2 regions of the Rahnella contaminans genome follow, and region 1 is predicted to be linked to the other one. Evidence: predicted binding sites of a transcription regulator. Region 1 holds the regulator's gene; the other holds the start of a gene.
The links. Region 1 encodes LexA, which represses DNA repair genes until DNA is damaged. Its sites were predicted from a motif close to TNCTGTATGTACATACAGNA; they were not measured.
Positions count from the first base shown of each region.

Region 1 (16,082 bases):
AAAGCCCAGATAATCACCTTTGCCATGAATAATCGCGCCGGTAGTGACCATTTCGGTGTACAGCAATGTCTGGCCAGTCATCAGTCGGTGGAAATGGCGACAGTGTCGGTCGGTCCAGTCGAGCATAGGCGCAACGGAAAAACGCTGAGCGGAATATGGCTGGGTTGTGGACATGGCGTTTTGGGGCATTGCGTGTTGAGTTTCTGACATCGGCCTGACATTCGCTGAGGGTTCATGGCGCTCCCTCCGGCACGGCGGCCAGAGGGAAGTTAATCGCTGATTATACCACAGAACAAACATTCGGCATCTTGCCCGGTTTAGCGGCTTTGCGACACGGCCGCATCGTCGGTTTTTCGCTCTGCGGCGGTACGGCTCAGACGCTGCTCCAGCACTTCCAGCGTGACACCGCGCGTTTCCGGCACTTTGCATTGAATGAAAATCCAGCCCGCCATACAAATCACCGCGTAGATAAAGAAGCTGCCCGCCGCGCCCAGCGCCGCGTTCATCAGCGGAAAGGTATACGTCAGGAAGAAACAGGCAATCCAGAGCGCCAGCGTACCGACCGCCATAGCGTTGCCGCGCACACGGTTCGGGAAGATTTCAGACAACAATACCCAGGTTACCGGCGCGAGCGTCATGGCGTAAATCGCGATGGCCACCAGCACAAGCAGCAACACCGGTAATCCCATCACGCCAAAGGTGTAGGCCAGCCCGATCAGAATATAAATCACGGTCAGGCCCGCTGAACCGAGCTGCATCAGACGACGACGCCCGATTTTGTCCACCAGCGGCAACGCCAGCAGCGTGAAAATCAGGTTGATGAGGCCGGTGGCGACAATCGATTTCAGCGTGTCGTTGATATCAAATCCGGCAGAAGCAAAAATCTCCTGCGCATAGTTGAATATCACATTGATGCCGCACCACTGCTGGAAAACCGCCAGCACAATACCCATCAGCACAATCGGTCGGACGCGCGGTTCCCACAGCGCCGAGAACGGCACTTTCTGGCTTTCAGAACCGAGAGAACGGCGGATATCCGCCAGCGTTGAACGCGCATATCCGGCAGAACCGATGCGGCCCAAAACCTTTTCGGCCTGCGCATAACGGTTCGCTTTCGCCAGCCAGCGCGGGGATTCAGGCACCACAAACATCAGCACTAAAAAGACTGCCGCCGGAATGGCTTCCGCACCAAACATGTAGCGCCAGCCGGTTTGTCCGTTCCAGCTTTGCAAAATATCGGCCTGCGCGGCGGCAGATGCCACGGGTTCAGCAATCATCAGGTTAATCAGTTGTGCGGCCAGAACGCCGAGCACAATGGTCAGCTGATTGACGGCGACAAAGCGGCCGCGTTTTTCTGCCGGGCTGATTTCGGCGATGTAAACCGGTGCCAGCGCGGAGGCCAGACCGATACCGACACCGCCCGCAATACGCCAGAAAACAAAGGAGTCGAAATTGAATGCCAGTGCCGTGCCGATACCGGAAGCGGTAAATAAGACCGCAGCGATAATCAGCGGCAGGCGACGGCCAAACCGGTCAGAAAGCGAACCGGAAACCGCGGCGCCCAGCACGCAGCCCAGCAAGGCGGAGCTCATCGCCCAGCCGGACATCGCGGCGTCGGTGATGCCAAAATACGCCTCGTAAAAAGGCTTGGCTCCCCCGATCACCACCCAGTCATAACCAAACAGCAAGCCGCCGCAGGCAGCCACCAGGCAAATCATCCATACGTAGGGCATATTCAAAGCTTGTGAGTCAGACATAATCATTCCTCCTTCAGGCATGTTCGTCGCCGCACAGTGCAATACACTGCAGCGACATTTGCTGTGTCAGGTGAGCGCCCGGAGATAAAACCGTCAGCGAGCCACCGCCCGGCAAATGATGGTCATTTGCCGCATGGGTCATGGGTTCAATGCAGAAAAAATCGTGCTGATAGCCGGGGTCGAAACGGGTATCTGACATAAACAGGAAATACACCGGGCAGGCCGGTTGAGTGGTCAGCCGTAATTGCTGTCCGGCATCCGGCCAGACGATATCAGCCGAACCATTCCAGCCGGAAAATCCATTATTCACCCAGCGGCGCGGCAAGGGCTGGGATGTACAAAAATCCAGATCAGCGGGCAAATTTTGATGATGTTTCCCCGCCACACATTGCGCCTCTTCCTGCCAGTAACCCGAAGCGACAGCCTGCAAACGGGTGGACGCCGTCAGCGGGAAAAACGGATGCCAGCCCAGTCCGAAAGGCAGTGCATAATCGGCCAGATTGGTGACGGTCATCGTCACCTCCAGCCGGTCGCCGGCGAGCAAAAAACGCTGTTCGGCGCGATAACAATAGCTGTCGCTGTGATGCTCAAAAGCCAGGGTCATTGACTCCGCGCCCTGAAAAATACAGTCCCACTCCGCCAGCCAGCCATCGCCGTGCAGGTAATGCGCATCGGCGGTATTGGGCGACAAACAGTACGTTTTCCCTTCAAAGCTGAACGCATTCCCTTTCAGCCGGTTGCCGAACGGCACCAGCGGAAAACATGCAGACTGCGCCGCGGGTGTTTCGTCACTGAGCATGGCCGGGCGCAGCAGCGGAAAATCCCCGCCGGAGCGTCTTGCGCTAAGCTGTAAAATCGTGCCGCCCGAAGACGACACAGTCAGCGCAAGGTGGCGGTTTTCCAGAGAACAGAGCGGCATGATTTTCTCCGGTTAACAGTCAGGCAGTTGCGAGAAGAGATGCGCTTTCGCACAGGACGGATCCAGCGCAAAAATCTGTTGCAGCACATCATCGGAACCGTCGTCGTTCACCCCGCGTAGCGCCAGCGCTTTCACCAGCAAACAGTGGATGCGATGGTCTTTCTGACGGTCGCCGGTCAGCACCACCAAATCCGGCAATGACACAGCAAAGAAGTCGTCGGTGACCGGCTGTGTTTCCGCACTGGCGGCCCATTCCAGCATCTGCGTGAAGACCTGACGACTCCGGGCCGGATCGTTAAGTTTGCGCAGCGCCATTCCCTGATAGAACAGATAATCGACCGGCTGATCGTTGTAATAGCGCCGCTCGCCCATGCCTTTATCACCGGCCGCCGCGCGCTCAAACCACGCCTGCGCCTGCTTATGCTGCTGTAGTTTTTGCGCGCAGACGCCCAGCCAGAAACAGATGTCATTGTCGGTCTGCCCGACCAGCCGCCCTTCGCTGAGGTTATGCGGATATTCCAGCGCCGACAGCAGCAAAGCCTGCGCTGCAACTGCGTTTCCGGCATTCAGCGCTTCAAAGGCCAGCAGCTGTTTATTTATCAGATATTGTCCGGTGATCCGCCCTTCGCCACCTTCCCACGGATGGAACTGCCGGTCGGCCAGAAGCGCTTTCGCGGGCTGTAACTGACCGCTGAGGTTATACAGGCCGAGCAATTCGGCGGTCAGATCGTCACGTTGTGTCGCCACCGGCAGTAACTTCTCCAGCCGCGCGAGACGGATTTGCGGCGGGACACCGGCCAGCCGGTTCAGCAAATCAGATTCAAATAACAAACGCGCATCCTGCGGCTGTAACCGACAGGCTTCTTCAAGACAGCGGCGCGCTTCGGCGGCATCGTGCTGGTGGTTCCACGCATAAATTCCCAGCCCGCGCCATGCATCGGCGAAGTCTGGTTCAAGCGTCAGACAGCGCTGCCAGCAGGTCACGGCGGCAGAGGTATTGCCTTTGCTGTAATGGAAAGAGGCCAGAAGATGCAGGGCAAAGGCGTCATCGGGGAATGCACCCAGCAGGCGAACTTCCGCCAGCCATTGCGGGAAACGAACCCTGTCCGGGAAAACGCGCCGCGCCGCCTGACACAAGGCTTCGCGCCCTTCGTCCTCAAGGCTCGCACGTAAATACAGCGGCAGTGTTTCCTGACTGTCGAGCACACGCAGGGCTTCCCGCGCCAGCAAATCCTGCCCGCACTCCTTAAGTTGGATGGCGATATTCATGGCATTTTCACCACGACGCCCGGTAACACGGTGCAGCTCAGTCGCAGCGCCGGTGTCCGGCGCAAGGTGATAGCGTAAAAAATGCAGAAGGTAGTGAAGCGGATATTGCTGCAAATGTGTGTCGATAAACGGACGCGCATCCTGCCCGCTGAGGCACAGCAACAAAGCTTTCAGGCCAATCAGCCCGTAATGATTAGCCTGCGTCGCCAGCCCCTGCTCACAGAAATTCAGCGCCTGCGTGAACTGCTGGCGGCGGGTCGCAATCTGCGCCAGCCCGAAGTACCCGCCCGGTTTGGCGTTACCGCTCCATATAGCACGGTAATAACCGTCAAACGCGGCATCAAAATCGTCGGTTTGTGCCAGCGCACTGGCGCGGATCAGGCTCGCCAGGCCGCATTGCGGATTCTTATTCAGCCGGTGCGCACGGCTCAGTGCGGCATCCGCCAGAGTGACAGCCTGAGAAAAATTCGCCCGGTTGTATTCCAGCGTCGCCAGCGCCAGATTGCAGCGATAATTCAGCGGATCGAGCGCCACGCCGCGCCGGTAGTAGTTCTCTGCGCCCTGACTGGCGTGGTTATACTGCTCAAGATGCTGGCCGATAAACCAGGCTTCATCGGCAGAAGTAACCTCCGCCGCAGGCAACGGCGCGGTTGCCGGCGAGGGCAGCGGCATTTCTTCGGCCTGATGCTCCTGATAGGTCAGCAATTCAGCACCCTGTTTATCCAGCAAACGTAACCGCAGGCGCGCCGGAAATTCGCCGCGCAGCTCGCCCTGAATCACTTCGCCCGGTTGCAGGTTTATCGCGTCTTCGAACACAAGTTCGCTGTCCTTCTCACCGGCGATTTCCAGTCGTGCGGCCTGCAACGGACTGACGGCGTACACGCCCCACTTGAGTGTATCTCCGTGACGTTCAAGCTTAACTACTGCCTGCTCAGAAGCATTCTGCACCGTACCTAACCCGCTGTAAGGCAGGAAGTTTTGCACAAAACATTTCTCTTCATATGCATCCAGCCAGGTGAAGTCCGGCTGATTATCGGTGAAGACGCCGGTCATCAGTTCGATGTACGGCCCGTTGTTGTCAGTGAGATTTCTGTCCCACGCACGGCCAAAATCGCAGTTCCCCCACGTCCACTGTTTTTTGCCCGGCGAAACATGATGGTCGGCGATGTGCAGTAATCCGCCCTGCTGATCGTGGTCATACGCGCCGACAAAGTCGTAGTCAGATTTATCCGCCATGTATGAAGTCGGCACCGGGATGTTTTTGTAGCGCGAGATATCGGTGCCTGCCGAGTAATCCACTTTATAGTAAGTGCCGGTGGCTATCGGGAATGACGAGACGTCGCGTTTGCCGTGATCGAAAACCGCGGTGACGTCCGGCGGGAATACGCTCTGATGACCGTCGCCGCCGGTGACCGCGGGGTTCGCCCACCACAGGAAATGGCGCGGCGTTGGATTGCCGTTGTAAATTTTCGCGCTGATTTCCAGCAACGCTTTGTCCGGATACACCGTGAAACCGGTCATCACCTGCAAACCGCGCATCGGCTCAACCTCGCCCATCCAGACCGTTTTCGCGCCGTTTTCCTGCTCGGCAATCGTGAAGTCTATAGGCATAAAAGTGGTCGGGCGGTGATGTTGCGGCCAGTTAAATTCAATGCCGCCGGAAATCCACGGCCCGAGCAAGCCGACCAGTGCCGGTTTCACGACTTCGTTGTAATAGACAAAATCACGCTGTTTTACTTTGTCCCAGGCGCGATGTACACGCCCGCCAAGCTCGGGTAACAACATGATTTTGATATAATCATTTTCCAGATACAGCGCCTGATAGGTTTTCATGACTTTCTCACCGGTCAGCGTATCGGTCACGCCGTACGGATAGACCGCGCCGGACGAGCCCTGATACACCCGGTGCGCCAGAAACATCGGGTGCGTGTCCTGTTTCCCTGTTAACCAGGTCGGTAAATCCACCGCTTCCTGCCAGACTTTTACTGTTCCGCTCATGATTTGTCCTCAATACGTCATACCGAAATATCAATTTCGAGAGTCTACGCAACGTACAAAAGACGCGGATCCGCTACGGTCACGCAATTCAGTAAACGGGGTTTAGTAAATGCCGATGGAAGGATTGAACAATCTGCGGGTACGTCAGTTTAATAAGCAGGTGCTGATGACGTTGCTTTACCGGGAGAAAAATACCAGTAAATCAACGCTGTCGCGGCTTTCACATCTGTCGATCCCGGCTATCAGCAAGATCCTTGATGATCTGCAAAACGACGGACTGATCACCCATAATCCGGTGAATTTGCATTCCCGCGGGCTTGGCGGAGGAAGTTATCAGGTCGCCACGGATGACAGCACGATCTTGTGCATGAACATCACGCCTTATCGCATCGAGAGCATTCTGGTGAACCGGCTGATTTTGCCGCTGAGCGGCTACCAGCTGACGGATATTGCGGTCAAAACGCCGGAAGCGATGCTGGCGCAGATCGAAGCCTGTTTTCATCAGTATCGGAAGAAATTCCCCGGCCTTAAAATCCGGCTGGCACTGGCGATCCACGGGCAGGTGAATCCGACTACTGGCGTGTCTCAGCGCATGCCGCAGGCACCGTGGACCGGCGAAATCGAGATTAAATATTTGCTCGAAGAGAAGTTGCAAACCGAAATCCTGATGGATAACGACTGCATCATGCTGGCGCTGGCCGAGAAGTGGCAGCACGCGAACGACCAGCATGATTTTTGCGTGATCAACGTCGATTACGGCATCGGATCTTCTTTCGTGATCAATCAGCAGATTTATCGCGGCAGCCTTTTTGGCAGCGGGCAACTCGGGCACACGATTGTCGATCCGCAGGGCAGCCGCTGCGCCTGTGGTCGCTACGGTTGCCTGGAAACGCTGGCTTCGCTGTCGGCGCTGAAGAAAAAAGCCCGGCAGCTTATCGTGGCAGAGAATCCTTTGCAGCCACCACGCACACCGGGCACGCAGGAGCTGATTGACCGGTTTCATCAGGGCGACGCGGCACTTTGCGCGCAGGTGATGGAGGGTGCGCGGGCGCTGGGACTGAGCCTGTATAATTTCCTCAATATTTTGAACATTAACCGTATTTATCTGTACGGTCGCAGTTGCGGATTCGGCGACGTCTGGCTGAACGCCGTCCGCGCACAGAGCGGGCTGAACCCGTTTGACAGAACCGATCATGTCAAAACGCAGGCGACACACATTGCGCCCGGCACGCTAAGCCGCGAGCAGCAAATTATGGGTATTGGTTACCTGTATGTGGAAAAAGCGCTGGAAGGTATGGCGGGCTGAGCGGCGCATAATTCGTCGATCTGGCTGAAGCATGATAAAATTAAGAATGGCTGCATGATGTGGCCTATTTATCCCAATCTGCGCTCAGAGAATGTTGCTATGACCCTGAATAATCCGGAAAAATTACTTTCACAAGCTGAAGAACTTTGCCAGCAGCGCAATGTTCGTCTTACACCGCAGCGGCTGGAAGTTTTGCGACTGATGGCGCAACAACCCGGTGCGATCAGCGCCTATGACTTGCTGGATCTGCTGCGCGTCAGCGAACCACAGGCCAAACCGCCAACGGTTTACCGGGCGCTGGATTTTCTGCTGGAACAAGGGTTTATTCATCGGGTTGAATCGGCTAACAGCTATGTGCTTTGCCATCATTTCGAAGAGCCGAGCCACACTTCAGCGCTGTTTATCTGTGACCGCTGCGGGCTGGTCACGGAAAAAACCACAGACGGCATTGAAGAACGTCTGGCGAAACTGGCGCTTGAATCTGGTTTTGAGTTGCGTCATTCGGTCGTTGAAGCACATGGCTTATGTGCCGAATGCAAAGTTGTTGAAACCTGCGACAGCCACGATCATTGCGAACACGACCACAGTATTGTGGTAAAAAAACGCTGAGAAATCAGGTGTTTTTGATGGAATTTCAAAAGGCGTAAAGCGGAAGGGTTTTAACGCAGCTGAACGGATAATTTAAGGTGTAGAAGGAAGATGTTGAAGGTTGGGTACATCCTTGTACCCGTATCCTGAAAGTGTTCCGGGTAGGAGCAGCAATAACTCAGGATACGTCACTGATACGCGAGGGGGAGTCGCGTGTTACCAGTGATATTTGTTTTTCGATTCCCAATCCTTGAGCTCTTTCTCGGCCTGATCCTTCTGATAGCCATATCGCTCCTGAATCTTACCTACCAGCTGATCACGTTTACCTTCAACGACTGTCAGGTCGTCATCAGTCAGCTTACCCCACTGTTCTTTCACTTTCCCTTTGAACTGCTTCCAGTTACCGTCGGCTTGGTCCTTATTCATGATAAATATCTCCTGTTACCTTGGGTTGTGGAGCTGCACGTTTGCTGGCAGCCCGTCCTTAACACTTCAAAGCTTAGTAGAGAATGCGGATTCGTCTTCCCAAAACAGGGATAAAAACCACTATTAGGATTAATCCAAAGCAGGATATAACGTGGAATTGGAATCTGTCTGACTGAAAAAGGCCGGTAATTCAGAGCACAGAGAGTGCAAATCCGGTATTTGCTCTAAACAGGTAACACAGCGGATAACACGTGAGAAAAAGGATTTTATCGGGAAAGTTTATTAGCAGCTTCAAACAATATCGCCCCAAAACGGGGCGATGAGATACTGATATTTACAGGCGCGTCAGAGGCGGCCAATGCACCTGCAACGTAGAACTTAAGCGCAGATTAGATCCAGTCGCCGTTGCGGATAACGCCAACCGCCAGACCTTCAATGCTGAAATTCTGTTCACGCAAATCAACCACAATCGGCTGGAATTCGCTGTTTTCAGGCAACAGCTGAACAACACTGCCCTGTTTCTTCAGGCGTTTGACCGTGACTTCATCATCAATACGCGCAACGACAACCTGCCCGTTACGGACGTCCTGCGTTTTGTGTACTGCCAGCAGGTCACCATCCAGAATACCGATATCACGCATCGACATCCCGCTGACGCGCAGCAGGAAATCCGCACTCGGTTTAAACATGGCCGGATCGACCTGGTAATGTCCTTCGATGTGCTGCTGAGCCAGCAGCGGTTCACCGGCGGCAACGCGGCCAATCAGCGGTAAACCTTCTTCTTCTTCCATCAGCAGACGAATACCGCGCGAAGCACCGGAAACGATCTCGATAACGCCTTTACGCGCCAGCGCTTTCAGGTGTTCTTCCGCCGCGTTCGGGGAACGGAACCCCAGACGGGATGCAATCTCTGCGCGGGTCGGTGGCATACCGGTGGTGGAGATATGATCGCGAATAAGGTCGTAGACCTCTTGTTGTCTGGTCGTTAAAGCTTTCATTCCGCCCCCTGGTTGTTTATACAGTCTTGCTGTGAGTATATACAGCTAAACGGGCAATGAAAACCTAAGATTGAATAAAAACAGGGCATAACGATAATTCCTGGAATACAGGTTCCAGATCAGAACCATCGCGGCCAAAAGATGCTGACCCAGACAAAAATCGCCAATATGATGGTCAGAAGTACGGCGGCGGAGCCAATATCTTTCGCACGTCCAGACAGGACGTGAAACTCAGGCCCGATGCGGTCAATCGCGGATTCAATGGCGCTGTTAAGCAGTTCAGTCACACACACCAGCACGACGGAGCCAATCAGCAGGATACGTTCTATACTGCTGACATCCAGCCAGAAAGATAACAAAATTAGCGGGATAGCGACGCTGGCTTCCTGGCGAAAAGCCGCTTCATTTTGCCATGCGGCTTTCAATCCTTTCCAGGAATATCCGGCTGCTTTATAAATTCGGGTAAATCCGGTGACTTGGTTCGCCATTTCGGGTACTGATCCTTAGAGTGTTTGCAGCATTTTAGCTGTTATATGGTATCGCATCACCACAGATCTCATCTGAGCTTTCTGGTATCCTTGCGGCGAAATTGCTAACAAGAGGCTTCACGTTTTTATGTCAGGTTGGCGTAGACTTTATTACACATTATTGAATTTACCACTCTCATTGCTGGTAAAGAGCAAGGTCATACCTTCAGATCCGGTTACCGAGTTGCATTTAGACCCGACGCGCCCGATTTTGTACGTATTGCCTTATAACTCCAAAGCAGACTTGCTGACGTTGCGTGCGCAATGTCTGGCCGAGAATCTGCCCGACCCTCTTATTCCGCTGGAAATCGACGGAACCCTGCTGCCAAGCCATGTTTTCATTGCTGAAGGCCCGCGCGTATTCTCGTATTACACGCCGAAGCAGGAATCCGTAAAGCTGTTCCACGACTATCTGGATTTGCATCGCAACAATCCGGATTTAGACATTCAGATGCTGCCAGTTTCCGTGATGTTTGGTCGTGCGCCAGGCCGGGAAGGTCAGGATGATACGCCGCATCTGCGCGTGCTGAATGGCATCCAGAAATTCTTCGCCGTGCTGTGGCTCGGACGTGACAGTTTTGTTCGTTTCTCTAATACCGTTTCCCTGCGCTATATGGCGACGGAACACGGTACAGACAAAACTATCGCTCAGAAACTGGCACGCGTGGCGCGCATGCATTTCTCCCGCCAGCGTCTGGCGGCAGTCGGCCCGCGCCTTCCAGCTCGTCAGGATTTATTCAATAAGCTGCTGGCTTCCAAGGCCATCGAAAAAGCGATTGAAGACGAAGCCCGCAGCAAGAAAATTTCCCATGAAAAAGCCCAGCAGAATGCTATCGCGCTGATGGAAGAAATCGCGGCGAATTTCTCTTATGAGGCCGTGCGTCTGTCGGACCGTGTGCTGAGCTGGACGTGGAACCGCTTATATAAAGGTATCAACGTCAACAATGCTGAGCGTGTCCGTCAGCTGGCGCTGGATGGTCAGGAAATTGTGTATGTGCCCTGCCACCGCAGTCATATGGACTACCTGCTGTTGTCTTACGTGCTCTATCACCAGGGGCTGGTGCCGCCGCATATCGCTGCCGGTATCAACCTGAATTTCTGGCCAGCCGGTCCGATTTTCCGCCGTCTGGGCGCGTTCTTCATTCGTCGTACCTTTAAAGGCAACAAACTCTACTCCACCGTTTTCCGTGAATATCTGGGCGAGTTGTTCAGCCGTGGTTATTCGGTCGAATACTTTGTCGAAGGTGGTCGTTCACGCACCGGACGCCTGCTGGAACCCAAAACCGGTACGCTGGCGATGACCATTCAGGCCATGCTGCGCGGCGGTTCACGTCCGATTACGTTAGTGCCGATTTACATCGGTTATGAGCACGTGATGGAAGTGGGGACCTACGCGAAAGAATTGCGCGGTGCGACCAAAGAAAAAGAAAGCCTGACCCAGATGCTCAATGGTCTACGCAAACTGCGCAACCTTGGCCAGGGTTATGTCAATTTCGGTGAACCGCTGCATCTGACTACGTACCTGAACCAGAATGTGCCGACCTGGCGTGAAGCAATCGATCCTATCGAAGCGCAACGTCCAAGCTGGCTGACGCCAACGGTGCAGGATCTGGCAGAGCAGATCATGGTGCGTATCAACAACTCAGCGGCAGCCAATGCCATGAACCTGTGTTGTACGGCGCTGCTGGCATCGCGTCAGCGCTCACTGACCCGCGAACAGCTGATCGAACAAATCGACTGCTATCTGCAATTGCTGCGTAACGTACCCTATAACGCGGATTCGACCGTGCCTGATCTGAGCGCCGATCAGCTGCTCGATCACGCGCTGAACATGAACAAGTTCCAGGTCGAGAAAGACAATATCGGCGACATCATCGTTCTGCCGCGCGAACAAGCGGTGCTGATGACGTATTACCGCAACAACATCCACCATATGCTGGTTCTGCCGTCGCTGATTTCAAGTATCGTGATGCACCACCGCCATGTGAGTCGTGCTGAATTGCTGCGTCAGGTAGAGCTGATTTACCCGATGCTCAAAGCTGAACTGTTTATGTATTTCGATAAGTCAGAGCTTCCGCAGGTGCTGGATGTCCTGACGCTGGAACTGGCTCGTCAGCAAATCATTCATCTGGAAGACGACGAACTGACGCTTAACCCGGCGCGTATCCGCACGTTGCAGCTGCTGGCCGCAGGTGTGCGTGAAACGCTGCAACGCTACGCGATCACCTTCTCCCTGCTCACCAATAATCCAAGCATCAACCGTGGTGCGCTGGAAAAAGAGAGCCGGATTATGGCGCAGCGTTTGTCCGTACTTCACGGTATCAATGCGCCAGAATTCTTCGACAAAGCGGTGTTCTCGACGCTCGTCGGCACGTTACGCGCTGAGGGCTATATCAGTGACAGCGGTGATGCGATTCAGGAGCAAACGCGAGAGATTTACATCATGCTCAGCGATTTGATGACGCCGGATATCAAGCTCACCATTGAAAGCGCAGGTATGCCTTCGGAACTGCCGCAACCTACAGAACCTCCGGCTGAGCCTAAAATGGACGTGCGCGATACCGATCACTGATTGACGTTAAAATCATTGCGGTAACGCCATAAAGCAAAACGCCCGGGCTTATAAAAAGACCGGGCGTTTTTTATTGCCTGAAAGGCTCAGAAGCTGAAAGCAGATAAACTCATCAGAATGCCAAGGAACAGCACCAGTCCGACATAGTTGTTCTGGCGAAAAGCCAGGAAACAGGCGTCACGCTCGCGTTTAGCAATCAGCTTTTGCTGATGCACAAACAGCGCAGCGGCCAGCAGCAGCGACCAGTAGAACGGCGCGCCAAGCTGGGAAAGATGGCCGACAATGCCCATCAGTATTAACGTCGCCAGTTGCAGCAGGCCGATAATCAGCGTGTCAAAACGACCGAACAGAATCGCTGTCGATTTCACACCGATTTTCAAATCATCATCGCGGTCAACCATGGCGTATTGCGTGTCGTACGCCACCGTCCAGCAGATATTAGCGGCAAACATCAGCCAGCAGCTGAGCGGTACGCTTTCGCTCACCGCCGCATACGCCATCGGAATGGCCCAGCCAAATGCCGCGCCCAAAACCACCTGAGGCAAATGGCTGACCCGCTTCATAAACGGATAAATCCATGCCAGCGCCAGCCCGGCAAGAGACAGCAAAATCGTCATGCGGTTAAGCAGCAGAACCAGCAGGAACGAAACCAGCACCAGCCCGGCAAAAAGCATTTTCGCCTGCTTACCGGAAATCGCACCGCTTGGCAGCGGACGGTTCGCGGTACGTTTGACATGACCGTCAAATTTACGGTCGGCGTAATCATTCACCACGCACCCGGCAGCGCGCATAAAAAACACGCCCAGCACGAAAACCAGTAAAATCTTTGCCGAAGGCATTCCGCCACCGGCCACCCACAGCGCCCATAATGTGGGCCATAGCAGCAACAGCGAGCCGATCGGTTTATCAATACGCATCAGGCGGCAGTAATCACGCCATGTGCCCTGAGTCATACTTCCTGACACTCTCTGCTCTCCTTGTTGATTAGTCTGGCTCATGCCTTACTCACTTTGCCCTCGGGGCGATGTACCGGCGAGTCTGGCAGGAAAATTTCAGTCAGCAGCAGGGGTTTATCTGACAAACGCAGGCGGGAACGACGTGCCCATAAGTCACCATTTTCACTCTGCAATTGCCCTAAATGAATGTAATCGCGGGTCAGGTTATTGCCGCTGAAAAGATAGCGTCCAAGCGGGACGGTGCCTAAATCAACCAGCGCCAGATCCGGTCCGGTCAGCGTTTCTTCAGGGATGACCGTGCGGCCCAGCAGCCAGGGTTCGGCATCGCCAAACAACACAATTTCGCGGATCCAGTAACGGGCACTTTCAGGTAACTGCTGCGCTTCACTTTCACCCAGTTCCCCCCGGCTGACAAAACATTCGTTTTGTGGCTTTACGGTGACGGTAACACCCTGCTTTTCAAACCGGCGGGTCATGGATCCCATTTCCATCAGCCAGTCGGCAACATCCGCAGGGACCTGCGAAGGGTCGTCAAACCAGTGGATTGGGGATTGTTCAGAGGAATGGGAATCAGACATCAACGGCTCCGTAATGAAGGTATTCATACCTCCAATGAATTATCTGCCCCGCATTCTAGCGCATGAATGCGGGTCAGTAATGGCCTGTTTTATTCGCGACGCAGACGTTCGCCGTTTGCCAGGAACAGCGTTACGACCAGCACGAGGATCGCACAGGCGTAAACCAGCGTGTCATAAGGACTTTTATGGTCGACGATAATCAGGCGGATAATTGCGGTGATACCGATATAAATAAAATAGCGCAGCGGAAAGTGATAACCCGAGGAAAAGTATTTGATAATCAGCGCAATAAACTCGAAATAGAGGAAGTAAATCACAATCCCCTCTATCAGCAGATACGACGAAGACTGGTCGTTATTAACGAACAACACCATCGCCAGATGATAGGTTTCGCGCCCGATAAAAATCATCAGGATCGCGGCCAGTCCCAATAAGAAAACGTTCAAGATTCGCTGCATAATGACGGATATCATCATTGCGCGTTTTGATCCTGCCATGTGATCTACATCCCACTTTTGTTATGAATACCCGCAGAATACCACAGAGTCTGTGCCGGAAAAGCGGCATTAAAAAGGGCCAGCCCGTTGAGGCTAACCCTTTTATTTAGAAATATTTCGACCTGTCCCTCTAAATCATTCGGGCTGGATCAAGGCGGCAAGGGAACGAAACCCGGGAGCTTACATAAGTAAGTGACCGGGGTGAGTTCACGCAGCCAACGCTGAAACAACCTGAAGGATGACGGGGGATTAGCGCCAGTTTTTGAAGCGGTTAATCAGACCGTTAGTCGAGCTGTCGTGGCCGGTCACATCTTCGCTGCCTTCCAGTTCAGGAAGAATACGGTTCGCCAGTTGTTTACCCAGTTCCACACCCCATTGGTCGAAGGTGTAGATGTTCAGGATTGCACCCTGAGTAAAGATTTTGTGCTCATACATCGCAATCAACGCACCCAGGCTGTAAGGCGTGATTTCGCGCAGCAGGATGGAGTTGGTCGGACGGTTACCTTCGAACACTTTGAACGGCGCAACGTGTTTAACGTCTTCCGGTTTTTTCCCCTGATCGGCGAATTCTTTCTCGACGACGTCCAGAGATTTACCGAATGCCAGCGCTTCTGTTTGTGCGAAGAAGTTAGACAGCAGTTTCGCGTGGTGATCGCTTAGCGGATTATGGCTGATAGCTGGCGCGATGAAGTCACAAGGGATGATTTTGGTGCCCTGATGAATCAGCTGATAGAACGCGTGCTGGCCGTTGGTACCCGGCTCGCCCCAGATGATCGGGCCAGTCTGGTAATCCACCGGATTGCCATTACGGTCAACGAACTTACCGTTTGATTCCATGTTGCCTTGCTGGAAGTAAGCAGCAAAGCGGTGCATGTACTGGTCGTATGGCAGGATAGCTTCAGTTTCGGTGCCGTAGAAATCGTTGTACCAGATGCCGATCAGCGCCAGCAGAACCGGCAGGTTTTTCTCTGCCGGAGTATTGGCGAAGTGTTTATCCATCGCGTGAGCGCCGCTCAGCAGTTGTTCGAAGTTATCAAAGCCAACGGACAGGGCGATAGACAGACCGATTGCGGACCACAGTGAATAACGGCCGCCGACCCAGTCCCAGAACTCGAACATGTTGTCGGTGTCGATACCAAATTCACTCACCGCTTTACCGTTGGTCGACAGTGCCGCGAAGTGTTTCGCTACATGCTTATCGTCGCCCGCGGTTTTCAGGAACCAGTCACGCGCGCTGTGGGCGTTGGTCATAGTTTCCTGAGTGGTGAAGGTTTTTGATGCCACCAGGAACAGCGTGGTTTCCGGTGACAAATCTTTCAGCGTTTCGGCGATGTGCGTGCCATCCACGTTGGAGACGAAATGCATATTCAGGTGGTTTTTGTACGGACGCAGTGCCTCAGTCACCATGAACGGGCCAAGGTCTGAACCGCCGATACCGATGTTTACCACATCAGTGATGGCTTTGCCGGTATACCCCTTCCACTCACCGCCGATAACGCGTTCGGTGAAACCTTTGATTTTCGCCAGAACCGCATTCACTTCCGGCATCACATCCTTGCCGTCCACGACGATTGGCGTGTTGCTGCGGTTACGCAGGGCAACGTGCAGCACCGCGCGGTCTTCAGTACGGTTGATCTTCTCGCCAGAGAACATCGATTTGATGGCGCCCTGAAGGTCAGTTTCTTTGGCCA
Region 1 is NZ_JAADJS010000005.1:26,732-42,813, reverse strand. Features, by position in the region: gene dusA (tRNA dihydrouridine(20/20a) synthase DusA) at 1-210, opposite strand, end outside; gene GW579_RS19400 (sugar porter family MFS transporter) at 318-1,757, opposite strand; gene GW579_RS19395 (aldose 1-epimerase) at 1,771-2,676, opposite strand; gene GW579_RS19390 (DUF5107 domain-containing protein) at 2,689-5,943, opposite strand; gene GW579_RS19385 (ROK family transcriptional regulator) at 6,053-7,249, shown strand; gene zur (zinc uptake transcriptional repressor Zur) at 7,349-7,858, shown strand; gene GW579_RS19375 (CsbD family protein) at 8,054-8,263, opposite strand; gene lexA (transcriptional repressor LexA) at 8,653-9,261, opposite strand; gene GW579_RS19365 (diacylglycerol kinase) at 9,381-9,749, opposite strand; gene plsB (glycerol-3-phosphate 1-O-acyltransferase PlsB) at 9,877-12,360, shown strand; gene ubiA (4-hydroxybenzoate octaprenyltransferase) at 12,447-13,313, opposite strand; gene ubiC (chorismate lyase) at 13,355-13,894, opposite strand; gene psiE (phosphate-starvation-inducible protein PsiE) at 13,984-14,391, opposite strand; gene pgi (glucose-6-phosphate isomerase) at 14,641-16,082, opposite strand, start outside.

Region 2 (16,082 bases), on a different contig from region 1:
ATCACCAATCTGAGACCGTAGTTTTTGTTTTACGTCAATGATTTGCTGTTTGTAATCTTCCGGCAGTTTTGTCGCGATGGGGGTTTTATGCATGATGATTCTCCCGTGTCGTTTATGATTTTTATTACATACGAAGTATATATTACTTTCATTCGTAAGTTCATGGACGACAGTAACAAAACTCAGTGCAGGTGTTTTTGCAGCGGATCACGGTTTTGAAATTCGGGTTTGCGCGGCGGGAATGCTTAAAAAGTATAAAGCACGCCAAGATTCAGCGTGGTCCCGCCGCGCTGGTCAACGATCGGGCTTTTACCGGCGTGATCGCTCAGCCAGGCGTAATCTACACTGACGACGCTGCCCCAGTGTGGCGTGAACTGGTGACTCCACGTCAGACTGCTGTCCACGCCATAAAAACCCCCGGCCGCCTGATAAGGCGCGAAATCCGTGCGTTCGCTTTGTTTCTGGCTCACGCCATAGAAGGTATTCATGTAACGCCGGTCACCAAAAAGTGTCGCGGACTGGAGTGCAACGGTGTCAGCGTTATTTTGCACGGGCAGGAGCGTGACGGATGTCTGATAGTGTACGCCTTGCCCGTCGCTCAGCGGCAGGGTGGCTTTGCCTTCAAATGAAAGCCACGGCGTGGCAGACCAGCCCACCGCGATGGCGGTATTGACGGCTGCATCGATATTTCCCATGCCTTTGAGTTTATTTGAACCATCACGCCAGGTGGAATTTCTGTCCGCCCGGCCCAGGCTGAACCCCAGCGTATGTTCAAGATACAGGCCGTTATCTGCCTGTAAGTCATACCCCACGTCTTTCAGGGAGTCGAAGAAAAACGCGTTGTCCCGCGCCTGAATGACCGGCCCCGCCAGCCAGTGACGCTGATCTGATCCGCTGTAACGCGGGGCGCTTTGTGCGCCCATCCCGACCGTAAACGTTTCCGCTGACGCATCGTCACCGGCCTGTGCCTGCCACGCTGTTGCGGACAGCGTGAAACAGGTAATGTGCAGCATAAGTTTTCTGGATATCATTGTGACTCCTCATCACCCAACCGTATGGTTCGTAGCGGATTGCAGCCGCGCCGAAAACCGGAGTATGCAGAGGCAGTGTCAATAAACTGTCTGGGATTTATGAAGAAACAGTCAAGGCGGCAGACATGCAAACAAAACGGATCCTGATCATTGAAGACGACGTCGATGCGGCGGATGTTCTTGATGCGTATTTGAAACGTGAAGGTTATGAGGTGCAGATTGCGGGAGACGGGCTATCCGGGCTGGAGAATGCGCAGCGCTGGAAGCCTGATCTTATTCTGCTGGATGTGATGTTGCCGGGAATAAGAGGGACGGACGTTCTGGCGTCAATCCGCCGCGAAAGCCGCGTTCCGGTGATCATGGTGACGGCAATGGGCGATATGCCTGACAAAATTGGTGCGCTGCGGTTCGGGGCTGATGATTATGTTGTCAAACCCTACAACCCTGGCGAAGTGGTGGCGCGGGTGCAGGCTGTACTCCGGCGGGTGATTTCCGGCTCAGAGGCTGTGTCTTCCGTGTTGTGCTGGCAGGGGCTTGATGTTGATACCGATGCCCTCACCGCCGCTGTCCGGTCAGCCTCAGGTGAACCGCGCTATCTGGATCTAACACCAACAGAGTTCGGTGTGCTGAGCACATTAATGCGCGCTCCGACGCGTCCGTTCTCGCGGCAATATCTGCTTGAACATTGCCTGCCGGAAAGCGAGGCGCTGGAAAGGGTCGTTGATACGCACGTTTATAACCTGCGTAAAAAGCTGGAATCTGCGGGGATCGTCAACGTGCTGGTCAACGTGCGTGGCGTCGGTTACCGGTTCAGGCAACCATGAGTGGCCCACATTATCAGTCCCTCTGGCGCTGGATTTGTGTCCGTATCCTGACGCTGGCAATCGGCAGCGTGATCCTGATTGCGCTGTGCATGTGGCTGCGCTTTGTCATCGAAAATCTTTGGGTGTTGCACCACATGTCCCCGGCAATGCGGGCTGAATTTGAGGTGCTGCGCAGTAACCCTGAGCTTAATCTGGCGCGGTTTCATGAGATTGTGGATCAGGGCTGGGGCGCGCGCTATTCGGATCCTTCGATTGCTTCTGCCGACTGGATGATGGTCGGCATTCTGGTGGTCGTGGTGATCCCTTTTATCGCGCTTTTGGGTTTAAAAGCCGCGCGCCCGCTTTCGTCGCAGTTCAGCCGTCTGGCGCAGGTGGCCCGTTCGGTCACGAAAGGGGATTTCAATACACGGGCTGAAGCGGTGAAAAATGCCCCGTCTGAACTTATCCAGTTTACCGATGATTTCAACGCCATGATGCTGCAACTTTCCCGCTATGAGCGGGAACTGCGGGCGTCGCATGTCGCGATGGCGCACGAGCTGCGTTCGCCGCTGACGGCGGCGGTAGGGCGGTTACAGGGGATGCTTGATGGCGTATTTCAGCCGGAGCCGCGTCAGTTACAGATGGTCATGAAACAGCTTTTGCATCTGAACCGGCTGATTGACGAACTGCATTTGCTTTCGCTGGCGGACGCCGGTCAGCTGAATCTTCATAAAACATCTCTGGATCTGGCTGAACTGCTGCGCGAGCGCGTGGCCTGGCTCAGGCCGCAGCTAGCGGAAGCCGGTTTTGACATCACCGTGACTCCCGATATCCCCTGTCCTTATGTCGGGGATCCGTTCCGTCTCGGGCAGGTCTTCACTATTCTGATGGAAAATGCGCTGCGTTATGCGCAGGAAGGCCACCGGCTGGATATCGCAATTTCGCACAGTGAAGGCGGCGTGGAGATTGCGTTTCGGGATCACGGGCCGGGTGTCGATGCGGGTTTTCTGCCGGTAATGTTTGAACGCTTCAGCCGGGCAGAATCTTCCCGCGCCCGGCACTCCGGGGGCAGCGGGCTGGGGCTATCCATTGCCCGTGCGATATGTGAAGCCCATGGCGGCGGCATCCGGGCTTTGCTGAAAGAACAGGGCGGGCTGGTTATCACGGTCAGTTTGCCTCAGCCGGAAGCGGGAAAATAAATAAGCGGTTCTTGACGGTTCCTTGATGAAATATCTCGGGAATCTGGACAGTGAGCGGATTGAATAGCGGTATCTCAATTCAGGAAGTCTGTCATGACCGCTACTTTTACGGATTATGCCCGCCACGGCGTGCGCCATTTATGTGCTGCTGGGCGTCTGCTGCCCTTTCTTCCCGCCGCCTGTCTGCTGATAGTTGTCGTCGTGCTGGCGGGGTGTGGCGATAAATCCCGTCAGCCCGTAGTACCCGCAAGGCCGGTGCGCGTGGTGATTGCGCCGCTTCCTTCAGCCTCCGGCACGGTTATCCAGACAGGTGAAATCCGCGCCCGCGAAGAGGTGGCGCTGGGTTTCCGGCTGGACGGCAGGATCCTCACCCGTCAGGTCGATGTCGGTGATCGTGTGGCGGCCGGGCAGATTGTCGCGACGCAGGAAAGTGCCACCCGCCGCAACCAGCTCAACAGCGCGCAGGCCGAGCTGGACAGCGCCCGCGCGGCGGAACAGCTGGCTGCGCTGAATCTCCGTCGCATGAAGCTGCTGATGCCGGGCGGTGCTATCGCCCGCACGCAGCTGGATAGCGCACAATCCGACTGGCAGGCGGCCCGCGCGCGGCGTCAGAGCAGTGAAGATGCGCTGAAAAACGCACGTGAAAATCTCTCCTGGGCACAACTGACCGCACCGGCGGACGGCGTCGTGACGCAGGTCAGCGCCTCGGTCGGGCAGGTGGTCAGCGCCGGGCAACAGATTGTGACGCTGGCCTCGGGCGGCGGGCGTGATGCGGTGTTTGATGTCGCCGATCCGCAGGCGATTCCGGCACAGGCGGGCGCTGTTTTTAGCGTTTCGTTACTGTCCGGCTCTTCAGTGATCGCGCCGGGGCATTTACGGGATATCAGCCCGCAGGCCGATCCGCAAACCCGGACATGGCGTGTTCGTATCACGCTCGATAACCCGCCGCCCGCCATGGCGCTGGGGGCCAGCATTCAGCTCATTCTCCCTGCTTCAGGCCAGACGGCGATCGCACTGCCTGCGTCAGCGCTGACCCGCGCCGGTGGCCAGCCCGCCATTTTTATCGTGAATACCAAAACGCTGACGTTGCACCTGCAACCGGTGGTTTTAGCGCGTTACAGCACCAAAGAAATCTTTATTTCGGCTGGCCTGAGTCCCGGCGAAACGGTCGTGATTGCCGGTGTGAGTAAACTGCGCAATGGCGAAAAAGTGACGCTGGGGGAAGGCAGCGAATGAAGCCGTCCACTCCCGTACACCGGTTCAATCTCTCCGCCTGGGCGCTGGCACATCAGCCGCTGATCACCTTTTTTATGCTTCTGCTCATGGCCGCCGGTGTCTTCAGTTATGAGCAACTGCCGCGCAACGAAGATCCGGCGTTTACCATTAAAACGGCGGTAGTCTCTGCAAGCTGGCCGGGTGCCAGCGTGGCGGATACGGTCAATCTGATCACGGATACGCTGGAGAAAAAACTTCAGGAAATCCAGTATCTTGATTTCGTTGAGAGCGAGACCCGCGCCGGGCAATCGGTGATTTTCGTTAACTTGCGTGATGATACGCCGCCCGCACAGGTTGCAGGCATCTGGTATCAGGTGCGTAAAAAAATGCAGGATATCGCCCCGTCGCTGCCCGCAGGCGTGCAGGGGCCGTCGGTCAACGATGAGTTCGATGATACGTTTGGCACGATTTATGGGTTTACCGCTGAGGGTTACTCGCCGCGTGAACTGCGCGACCGCGTGGAAGATATCAGCCGCAGCCTGATGTCGCTGCCGGACATCGGCAAAACCCGCCTGCTGGGCATTCAGGAAGAAAACATTGTGATTGCGTTTTCGCCCGCGCAGCTCGCCGGGATGGGCATTGATTTGCAGCAGGTCACCGACGCCCTGAAAGCGCAAAATGCGGTCGAACCTGCGGGTGTTTTGCGCAGCGATCGTGAAAATATCGCCCTGCGCGTAAGCGGCTCCCTGACGTCTGAGCAAAGTTTGCAGGCGGTGACGCTGCACATCGCCGGGCGCTACATTCCGCTGACGGATATCGCGACGATAAGCCGTCAGGATGCCGAGCCGCCTGCACCAGAATTTCGTGTTAACGGGCAACCCGCTATCGGGCTGGCGATTTCTATGGCTTCCGCTGGAAATATGCTGTCCTTTGGCAAAGCGCTCAATGACCGGATGGCGGACATCCGCACGCGCCTCCCGCACGGCATTGAAATGGTCAAAGTGGCCGATCAGTCAGCGGTGGTTTCACAGGCCGTCAGCAGCTTTATCCGGGTGCTGATTGAATCCGTTTTCATTGTATTAGCCGTCTCTTTTGTTTCACTCGGCACCCGCGCCGGGCTGGTTGTGGCGGCGGCCATTCCGGTGGTTCTGGCCATGACGTTCATCGGCATGATGCTGGCGGGAATCGGGTTACAGCGCATTTCTCTGGGCGCGCTGATCATTGCGCTCGGGTTACTGGTGGATGACGCGATGATCACCGTTGAAGCGATGGTGTCGCGTATCGAGGCGGGAGATCCGGCCTGGCGCGCCGCCACCTACGCTTTTGAAACGACGGCATTCCCGATGCTTACCGGCACACTGGTGATGATTGCCGGTTTTATTCCGGTGGGCTTCGCGGCCTCAAGCGCCGGTGAATATTGTTACTCCCTGTTCGCCGTGGTGCTTATCGCGTTGCTGTGTTCCTGGGTGGTCGCCATTCTTTTTTCGCCGCTGATCGGGACGTGGATTTTACCCGCAAAGCTTGCATCGCACGGTGAAAAGCGTGGCCGGTTAATGCGTTTCTACCTGCGTCTGCTGAATTATGTGCTGCTTCACCGGTGGGGCACGCTGAGTATTGCCTGTCTGTTGCTGGCGATGGCGATGTATGCGACGACGTTTATGCAGGGGGAATTCTTCCCCGCCTCCGACCGGCCGGAATTACTGGTGAGTCTCACGCTTCCCGCGAATGCTTCCTGGACAGAAACCGCGCGGCAAACTGAACGCCTGGAACGTGCGCTGCAAGGTAACCGGAATGTCGATCACTATTCGGATTATGTCGGATCGGGGGCTGCGCGCTTTTATCTGCCGATGGATGTGTTACTGGATAACGAGAATACGGCGCAGCTGGTCATTGTCGCCAAAAATCTGGAAGACCGTGACAAGCTTCGCGCACAGCTTGAGGCCATTTTAGCCCGTGATTTCAGCGACATCACCACGCGCGTTTCCCCGCTGGAACTCGGCCCGCCGGTCGGGTGGCCGGTAAAATATCGCGTCAGCGGCCCGGACTATGCGCAGGTCAGACAGATCGCCCAACATCTCGCTGCCACGCTGGGTGAGGTTCCGGTTACGCGCGAAGTGAATCTGACCGCCGGAGAGCCCGAGCGGGTAATAACGCTGCGGGTGAATCAGACGGCAGCGCGTGCGGCAGGCGTTTCTTCGGAAAGTCTTGCGGCTTTGCTTAACACCGTCTGGTCAGGCAGCGTCGTCACCACCGTCCGGGATAAAAACCGGCTGATTGATGTTGTTCTGCGGGCGAATAACCGCGAGCGTCAGGATATCACCACGCTGTCGGGCCTGATGATCACCACCGCAACGGGGCAAAAAATCCCGATAAGTCAGGTCGCGACACCGGTCTGGGGGATTGACGATCCGGTTGTGTGGCGTCGCCAGCGGCTGCCGTTCATTACCGTTCAGACGGATTTAGCGCCGGGGCTGCATGCTGAAACCGTATCGCAGCAGCTCGCGCCGCGGGTTTCGCGTATCCGTGCGGCGATGCCTTCCGGATATAAAATCGAGGAGGGCGGCGTAGTGGCGGAGTCAGATAAAGGCAACGGTTCGGTGTATGCCGTGCTGCCGGTCACGTTGTGCGTGATGCTGATCCTGCTGATGATCCAGTTGCAGCGTTTTTCGCGCATGCTACTGGCCTTATTCATGGCTCCGTTCGGCCTTATCGGCATTGTGCTGGCGATGTTGCCCACCGGCACGCCGATGGGTTTTGTCGCCCTGCTGGGGATTATCGCGCTGGCGGGAATGATTATCCGCAACGCGGTGATCCTGATCAGCGAAGTGGATAATAACGTTATCGCCGGGATGGGCCGTGATGACGCCATCAAGACCGCCGCCGGGCACCGTTCAAGACCTATATTGCTGACGGCCTGCGCGGCAATACTGGGGATGCTGCCGATCGCCGAACAGGTATTTTGGGGGCCGATGGCTTACGCGATTATCGGCGGGTTAATTGTCGCCACTTTCGTCACGCTTACGCTGCTTCCGGCTGCGCTGAGCCTGATTATGCAGCGGGAGAAGGTGAGGGCGGCCGCTTGCGGAAATTCCATCTGACGCATTTAAAATCGCCAAAATTTCTTCTCTGCGAGATCAACACGATAGTCGCGCAGGCGGCGCGGGGCCTGCTGATCTGTGCTGGCAGCCATTGATCTGAGCACCTGATTAACTATACTGTATATAAATACAGTATGTTTGCAGGAACTCCACTCATGATGCTTTACAAAATCGCCGCACGGCAGCAAAAAACGGATATCCCGTTGTATTTAAACCCTATTGCAGCGGGTTTCCCCAGCCCGGCGGCGGACTATGTGGAGAAGGGTATCGATCTGGTGGCGCACCTGATTGCGCATCCTTCTTCTACCTATGTGCTTAAAGTCTCCGGCGATTCCATGCGGGACGCGGCGATCATCGATGGCTCAATGTTGCTGGTCGATTTCAGCCTGAAACCGGCTCACAACGATATCGTTGTCGCCAGTCTGGACGGAGAATTTACGGTGAAACGACTGATGCTCCATCCGTATCCTCATCTGCGGGCTGAAAACCCGTCCTACGCGCCTATTCCGCTGAATGAAGACCGGCAAGTCGAGATTGTCGGCGTTGTCACCACCGTTATCAGCACGATGCATCGCAATGTACGCACTCGCTGATGTGAACTCGTTCTACGCCAGTTGTGAAGTCGCCTGGCGCCCTGACCTGCAAGGCAAACCGGTCGTGGTGTTGTCCAATAATGATGGCTGCGTGATTGCGCTTTCGGCGGAAGCGAAGAAGCTCAAAATCAAAATGGGCGCGCCGTACTTCAAACAAAGGGCACTTTTTCAGCAACATAACGTGGTGGTTTTCAGCAGCAATTATGAACTTTACGGCGATATGAGCCACAGGGTGATGGAGACGCTGGGCGCGTTATGTCCGAAAATCGAAATCTATAGCATCGATGAGGCCTTTCTCGATCTCAGCCGGTTGCCGGGGGATCTCGATTTAGAAAGCTTCGGCAAGGAAATCAGGGACACGGTGAAACAACATACGCGGCTGACCCTTGGCGTCGGCATTGCGCCGACGAAAACGCTGGCAAAACTCGCCAATTTCGCGGCAAAAAAATGGACAAAAAGTCAGGGCGTTATCGATCTCTCTGATCCGGTTCGTCAGAAAAAGCTGATGTCGTATGTACCGGTCGAAGAGGTCTGGGGCGTGGGGCGGCGGATATCGAAAAAACTGAATGACGCCGGGATTAAAACGGCGCTCCAGCTTGCCGAATGCGACCTGTGGTTTATCCGGAAGAATTTTAATGTAGTGATGGAACGCACCGTGCGCGAGCTGCGCGGCGAACCTTGTTTAGGCTTTGACGAATTTGCGCCCGCCAAACAGGAAATTGTTTGCTCGCGGTCTTTCGGCACGCGGGTGACGGCGTATCAGGAAATGCGTGAAGCCATCTGTTATTACGCCACGCGGGCTTCTGAAAAGCTGCGCGCAGAGCATCAGTTTTGCCGGCAGATTTCCGTCTTTGTCAAAACCAGCCCGTTCGCGGAAGGGGAGATTTACTATGGAAATCTGGCGAGTACCCGGCTGATTACGCCCACTCAGGACACCCGCGACATTATCTTCGCTGCAACAAAGTGTCTGGATGATATCTGGAAAGAAGGGCACCGGTATCAGAAAGCGGGCGTAATGCTGGGGGATTTTTTCAGTCAGGGCGTGTCCCAGTTGCACTTATTTGATGAGCGCGCGCCGCGTGCCAACAGCGATGCGCTAATGACGCTCTTCGATAAAATCAATGATAAAGGAAAAGGGACGCTGTGGTTCGCCGGGCAGGGGATCTCGCGGGACTGGCAGATGAAGCGCGAGATGTTATCCCCTGCATGGACTACCCGTCTGAGCGATGTCCCGGTGGCACGTGCCTGACGGCTAAACGAGTCACGCAGCGCAGATTATTGAGCGTAAATTCTTGTAATTCATGATTCATACATCTTGTGAATGTTTGAGTGGCCGTTAGAATGGCGGCCTGCTTGCGAGGGAAATGTGAATAAACAACGGCGTTCAGCACTGCTCTATTTTTGCCTGGCCTGTCTGGTCATACTGACGTGTATGACGCAGCGCATCGCCGGGCTGAATGCGCTGTCCGCAATCGTGCATCAGGAAACGGCGACGGCGCAGGCGTCATCCACGACTTCTGAAATCGCTAAAATTCCCGCTCCCTGCGAGCTCAGCAGCAAATCGCTGCTTTCTGTTCCTCCTCTCCTCTTAGAATTTGCGTTTCTGGCGCTGAGCCTGTTGCTGGCCTTTTTGTCACGCGGCAATCTGGCGGCGATCCGCCTGCTTGTGCCGGAGGCCGTCCCCGTGCCGCGCCTGCGGGTGCATTTGCGGCTCTGTGTATTTCGGGAATAAAAACTCCGGGAATAAAACACGCCTGTTTTTCATCAGGATGTGACTTTTTTATTTTTGGAGAAAATCGATGCGAAATTTATTCAGGGTGGCCGCTGGCTGCTTACTGATGCTCTGGCTGCATACCGGATATGCTGCCGACACCGGCTGGCTGCAAAGCCCGCAAAATACCCACGCGAAAGTGCGCTTACAGGCGCAGTCTGCCGATTCTTCTGAAGAAGAAACCCGGTTGCTGATTTCTGTCAGCCTCGAAAAAGGCTGGAAAACCTACTGGCGTTCGCCGGGGGAAGGCGGCATTTCACCGTCTGTCGAATGGCAAAAACCGGTCACGGCGCAACAGGCTACAGGGTACTGGCCGACGCCCGCACGTTTTGATGTCGCGGGCATCACCACCCAGGGCTATCACGATGAAGTCACGCTGCCCGTCATCCTCAGCGGTGAAGTGCCGGGCACAATTGCCGGAACGCTGACACTGCCGGTGTGCAGCAACGTGTGCATTCTCACCGACTATCCTTTCAGTCTGGATCTCAGTTCCAGTACGGACAGCGCAGAATTCGCACGCGAGTTCGCCGCGGCAATGGGTAAAGTGCCGATAGCTGAAGGGCTGACAGACAGCGTGACGGCGGGATATCGCCCCGGCGTATTGCAGATCATCGCTCACCGCGGGCAGGGCTGGCAAAATCCGCAAGTGTTTACCGACACGCTGGAAGGCAGTTCGCTGGGCAAGCCGGTGGTGAAAGTGGACGGGCAACTGGCGCGGTTCACGCTGCCCGTGACCGACGAATGGGGCGATAAGGCGGCGGATATCACGGGCAAAACGCTGAGTATCGTGTTGAGTGACAATGGTCTGGCGCAGCAAAATTACCTGAAAGTGAGCCCGCTTTCTGCCGGCGCGCCGGGCGTTATCGCACTCTGGCAGGTGGCGCTGATGGCACTGGCCGGTGGTTTCATTCTCAATCTTATGCCCTGCGTTCTGCCGGTGCTGGGCATGAAACTCGGCAGTATTTTGCAGGTGGAACAGCGCAACCGGAAAAGCATTCGCGTGCAGTTTCTGGCGTCATCGGGCGGGATTATCACCTCGTTTCTGGCGCTGGCGTTGCTGATGACGCTGCTCCGTTACACCCATCAGACGCTGGGCTGGGGCATTCAGTTTCAGAGTCCGTGGTTTATCGGGCTGATGGTGCTGGTCACGGCCGTATTTACCGCCAATCTGCTGGGGTTGTTTGAAATTAATCTGCCCTCAAAGATGACCACCCGTCTGGCGACGCATCAGCGTTCCGGTCTCAGCGGACACTTCGCTGAAGGCGCTTTTGCCACGCTGCTGGCGACGCCCTGTTCCGCGCCGTTTCTCGGCACGGCGGTGGCATTCGCGCTGGCCGCACCGCTGCCGGTTCTGTGGGGGCTGTTCCTGATGCTGGGCATCGGCATGAGTCTGCCGTGGCTGATGATTGCCCTGTGGCCGGGGCTGGCGATGTGTCTGCCGCGGCCGGGGCGCTGGATGCTAAGGCTGCGGCTTTTCCTCGGCGCGCTGATGCTGTCGGCCTGTCTCTGGTTGCTCAGTCTGATGCAAAACCATTTCTCTGCGCTGACGGTCGCCGTGCTGGCGGGTGTCTTGCTGGTGATGCTGTTCGCCTTCTCCCTGCGCCGCTATGGCTTGCGTAATTCGGCGTTAACTGCGGGGGCGGGCGCGCTTCTGGCCGGTGCCGTGATCGTCATGGCCTCGCACTTTTCAGGCACAGGCGGGAAGCCACTGCGCGATGATATTGCCTGGCAACCCTTGTCCGAAGAGGCGATTCAGACCGCGCTGGCGGCAAATAAAGTGGTCTTTGTGGATGTCACCGCCGACTGGTGTGTGACCTGTAAAGCCAACAAATACAACGTACTGATGCGCGAAGATGTGCAGAAAGCCCTGACGGAAAACGACGTTGTGGCCCTGCGCGGTGACTGGACGTTGCCGTCAAAACCGATCAATGACTTCCTGCAAAAACGCGGCAGCGTCGCCGTGCCGTTTAATCAAATTTATGGTCCGCACAATCCTGCCGGTGAAATCTTATCGCCGTTGCTTACCCGTGACGCCGTATTACAGGGGCTGGAAGATGCCCGTGGAGCCCGATAATGAAAACGTTAATGCTGATTATGATGATGGTGATTTCTCCGGTGGTTCTGGCGATGACGCCGGAAGATACGCTGTTTAACAACCCGGCCTCGCCGTGGTTTGGCGCGAAAAACCCCCGGCTGACCATTGTGTCCTTCACCGATTACAACTGTCCTTACTGCAAGCAGTTTGATCCGATGCTGGAAAAAGTCGCGAAAGAAAATCCAGATATCAAAGTGGTGATTAAACTGCTGCCTTTTCGCGGCGCGAGCTCCATTATTGCCGGTCGTGCGGCGATGACGGTCTGGGAGCAGCATCCGGAAAAGTTTCTGGTGGTACACCAGCGGCTGATGTCTAAAAAAGGGCAGCATGATGAAGCCAGTGCGCTCGAGGCGGTGAAATATGCCGGACTGGAACCCATCCGCGTGACGCCCGCCAGTTATCTTGAACTGAAAACCAATGTGGAAATCGCCGAGGTATTGGGCATTCAGGGAACGCCTGCGACGATCATTGGCGATCAGCTGATTGCGGGTGCCATCTCCCGGGAGGATTTGCAGAAAGTCGTGAAGGAACAACTGGCGAAGGCAAAACATGATCAGGCTTAAACGCGGGGTGCGCGAAGGGGCGATTTTCGTCGTGCTGATTTTGGTCGTGATGCTGGGAATGGATTTTCTGCGCGCGCCGCAGGCACCGGCCAGTTTTGGCAGCCAGCCGTTGCAGACCCTCAGCAATCAGTCCGTGACGCTCAGCCAACAAAGTCAGAAGCGCCCGCTGCTGGTTTATTTCTGGGCAACGTGGTGCGGCGTGTGCAAAATGACCACACCTTCTGTTTCCCGGCTGGCAGAAGAAGGGGAGAACGTCCTGACCGTGGCATTACGTTCAGGGGATAACGCCACGCTGGAGCGTTATCTGCACGGGAAGGGCATTCACATGCCGGTGATTAACGATGCCCGCGGCGATTTGTCGGCACAGTGGGATATTGGCGTCACCCCGACGTTCGTTGTCATTGATAAAGGGCAGGTGATTGCCACAACGACCGGCTGGACTTCTTACCGGGGAATGAAAGCGCGGCTGTGGTGGGCGCAAATCCGTACCTGATTTGCCGTTGCTGCTATCGTCCGAAACACAAGGCCTTCACCGTGGTGAAGGCCTTTCTACTCGTTAAGCCAGGCGGCGGTGACCAGCGCGCTGCAAATAGTGTCACTGTCCGGGTTGAGATGGCCAAAAACGCCGATCATAACGCCTCACTTCTTGTTTGACGGTTTCAGTGTCCGGTATAAATCCTGAATGCGGGTCATGGTTTTGACCGTGCGGGAGGATGTGGCGGATGCGACCGATAATATCAGCATTTCCAGACAAACCAGCACGGTGCCATGCAGCGGCATCCGGCCATTTTCGCCGCCGCGTGGCACGTTGATCACGAGAGTCGCTTCTTTGGCGAAGAAAGATTCCGTGGCGTGCGTCAGCAAAATGATCGGGATCCCCAGACGTTTTGCCTCGCGAACCGTGGTCGTTCCTTCTTTGTGCGCGTTTTTTTGCGCCATCATAATCAGCACATCGCCACGTTGCAGGCTGATCAGCTGTTCCGCCAGCGCGACGCCGGAACGGTTAAGCGAAACGGCCGGAATGCCAATGCGGTTGAAAAGCCGCGCGCTGTAATCCGCCAGAATTCCCGAGGCATTAATGCCAAAAAGCCCCACCTGACGCGCGCCAATCAGCAACGCGACGGCTTCAGACATCGCCTGCCGGTTGCCGGGTTCCGAAAGCGTATCGCACGCACGTTTATGGCCATCGAGAACGAAATCGATACCGGAATTAATATCGCAGGCCAGCTCGCTGACCGTCGTGATCATCTTTTCTTCTGAATTAATCGCCGTGCCGAGCCACGCTTCCAGCGTTTTTTTCATATCACGCAAACCGGCAAACCCTAATGCCTGAATTGCGCGGATCACGGTGGCATCCGAGGTTTCCGTTGCGGCAGCAATTTCTAATGCTGTGGATTCCAGAACAGTCTCACGATTGTCATAGATATATCTCACCACGGCCTGTAAGCGTGGTGAAAGTGCGGGTGCCCGCGCACGATAACGTTCACCAAATACATCAATACGTTTTTTTAACGGAGTGGCGGCCATGGAATGAACCCGATCCCTTTGCTTTAAAAGTGTATGGGTAAGCGTCAGTGCTTCTGAGAGGAATTTTATCTTATCAAATGTAGTGATTTGTCCGCTATGAAAACGGTTCAATTCACAAGATTCAGGGCGAAAGGGTTCAGGTTGTGGAAGGTGTTTTTTGAAGTTTAATTATTTTAAATCAGTTCGTTATATTTTATTTTCAACCCGGTAACTGTGTGAGTTTTTTTAACGATTAATGTAGTAGAGAAATAAAATTGTTCATTTACTACTACGTTTTCACATGTTGGAATGATTATCAATTGCATTACAGCGGTTTTTTTTGACCCGATGAACGTGCAGGAAATAACCCATGGGGAAGTTGCGGGAATAGTTCCCTGCGAAATCGGGTGGTTTCTTAAAATATCCGGAATGAATTTACGGAAATAATAAAATAATAAACATCAGGCGTAATGAAATGAATAATAACAGGACAATTTCTTTTAAACGGAATTGCCATCCGGCAATTATGGCCGCTATTTATGGTGTTGCGTTGCTGACACCGGGGATCAGTTATTCTGCGTGGGACAGCAATACGCTCACGGTGTCCGGACAGGAAACAGACGGGCAGGGTTACAGCGCCAGCGAGACTTCCGTGGCCAGCAAAACGCCGACTTCGCGGCTCAATGAAGCGCAGTCGGTCAGCGTAGTGACGCAGCAACAATTGGAGGATTATCAGGCTTCCAGTTTGTCGGACGCGATGCGTTTTGTCAGCGGCGTCACCGAAGGCAATACGCTGGCGGGCACTGAGGACGGGTTTGTCCGCCGCGGATTTGGTTCGAACTCCGACGGTTCGATTTACCGCGACGGCGTGCGCAGCAGTCAGGGGCTGAATTTTGATGCTACCACCGAGCGCGTCGAAGTGCTGAAAGGCTCGGCATCGCTGCTGTACGGTATTCAGAATCCGGGCGGCGTGATCAACGTCGTCAGCAAAAAGCCGCAATACGACTGGCACACCAAAATCAGCGGGCGTTCCTCCAGCGAAGGTGGCGGCGCGGGCACGATTGACGTCACCGGCCCGCTCGGCAACGGTTTTGCATTCCGCCTGATTGCGGAAAAACAAAATCAGGATTACTGGCGCAATTTTGGCAGCGATAAACACACGCTGGTTGCGCCGTCGTTGCAATGGTATGGCGAAAAATCCAGCTTCCTGATCAGCTATTCCGATTACCGCTACGACATTCCTTACGATCGCGGCACGGCATTTATCAACGGCAAACCGATTGATATCAACTATAAAGACCGTCTGGACGACAAAGCAAACCGCGCCTGGGGCCATAATAAAACGCTGAACGCCCATTATGACTGGCAGTTCAGCGATGACTGGAGCACCCGCCTGACGCTCGGCTGGAACCAGCGCCGCTACAACAATGATGAAGTCAGGGTGACGGCGGTCAACACGACCACCGGCGCAGTGACGCGGCGCGCCGACGCCAACCGCGGCTTTAACCACAAAACCAAATACGTTTCGTGGGACTTGCTGGGCTCTCAGGATATTCTGGGGATGAATCACGATATCGTGCTGGGCACGGATTATGAGATGAATCAGACCTATCGCGCACACCAGTATCAGGGCAAGGCGAACAGCAGCTTCAATTACTTTGATCCGCAATACGACATCCTCTCGCCGGTCACTGACAGCACCACGGAAAACACCGCCAACGGCAATAACCTGAACCGTATTCACAGCCGTTCGGTCTATGCCAAAGACAGCATTTCGCTGACGTCGGACTGGATTGCCGTGGTCGGCGGGCGTTATCAGCATTACGAACAGCGCGCGTCGAAAGGCTTTGATCCGGTGGTTCAGACGCTCGACAGTGAAGGCAACAAATTCCTGCCGCAGGCCGGGCTTATCTACAAACTGACGCCAGATGTTTCGCTTTACAGCAGTGTCAGCAAATCCTTTACGCCGTCAACCGACGTGGATGATGACGGCAATGTCGGTAAACCGGAGCAGGGCACCAACTGGGAAGTGGGCAGCAAATGGCAGATTTCCCCGCGCCTGTTTGCCAGCGTGGCACTGTACCGGATTGACGAACGCGACATGTCGCTCAGCATTAACGGCACAACGCGGGCGATTGATAAAGCGCGTTCCACCGGCGCTGAATTTGAACTGAATGGCGAAGTGCTGCCGGACTGGGATGTGAGCGC
Region 2 is NZ_JAADJS010000003.1:353,496-369,577, forward strand. Features, by position in the region: gene GW579_RS16315 (DUF1479 domain-containing protein) at 1-93, opposite strand, end outside; gene GW579_RS16320 (MipA/OmpV family protein) at 246-1,031, opposite strand; gene GW579_RS16325 (response regulator) at 1,157-1,855, shown strand; gene GW579_RS16330 (sensor histidine kinase) at 1,852-3,033, shown strand; gene GW579_RS16335 (efflux RND transporter periplasmic adaptor subunit) at 3,127-4,269, shown strand; gene GW579_RS16340 (efflux RND transporter permease subunit) at 4,266-7,346, shown strand; gene umuD (translesion error-prone DNA polymerase V autoproteolytic subunit) at 7,502-7,939, shown strand; gene umuC (translesion error-prone DNA polymerase V subunit UmuC) at 7,923-9,188, shown strand; gene GW579_RS16355 (copper resistance protein) at 9,306-9,671, shown strand; gene GW579_RS16360 (protein-disulfide reductase DsbD family protein) at 9,739-11,784, shown strand; gene GW579_RS16365 (DsbA family protein) at 11,784-12,368, shown strand; gene GW579_RS16370 (protein disulfide oxidoreductase) at 12,355-12,861, shown strand; gene GW579_RS16375 (MurR/RpiR family transcriptional regulator) at 13,008-13,895, opposite strand; gene GW579_RS16380 (TonB-dependent siderophore receptor) at 14,350-16,082, shown strand, end outside.
Region 2: the regulator LexA is predicted to act here: its motif matches at 7,462-7,481, upstream of umuD (translesion error-prone DNA polymerase V autoproteolytic subunit).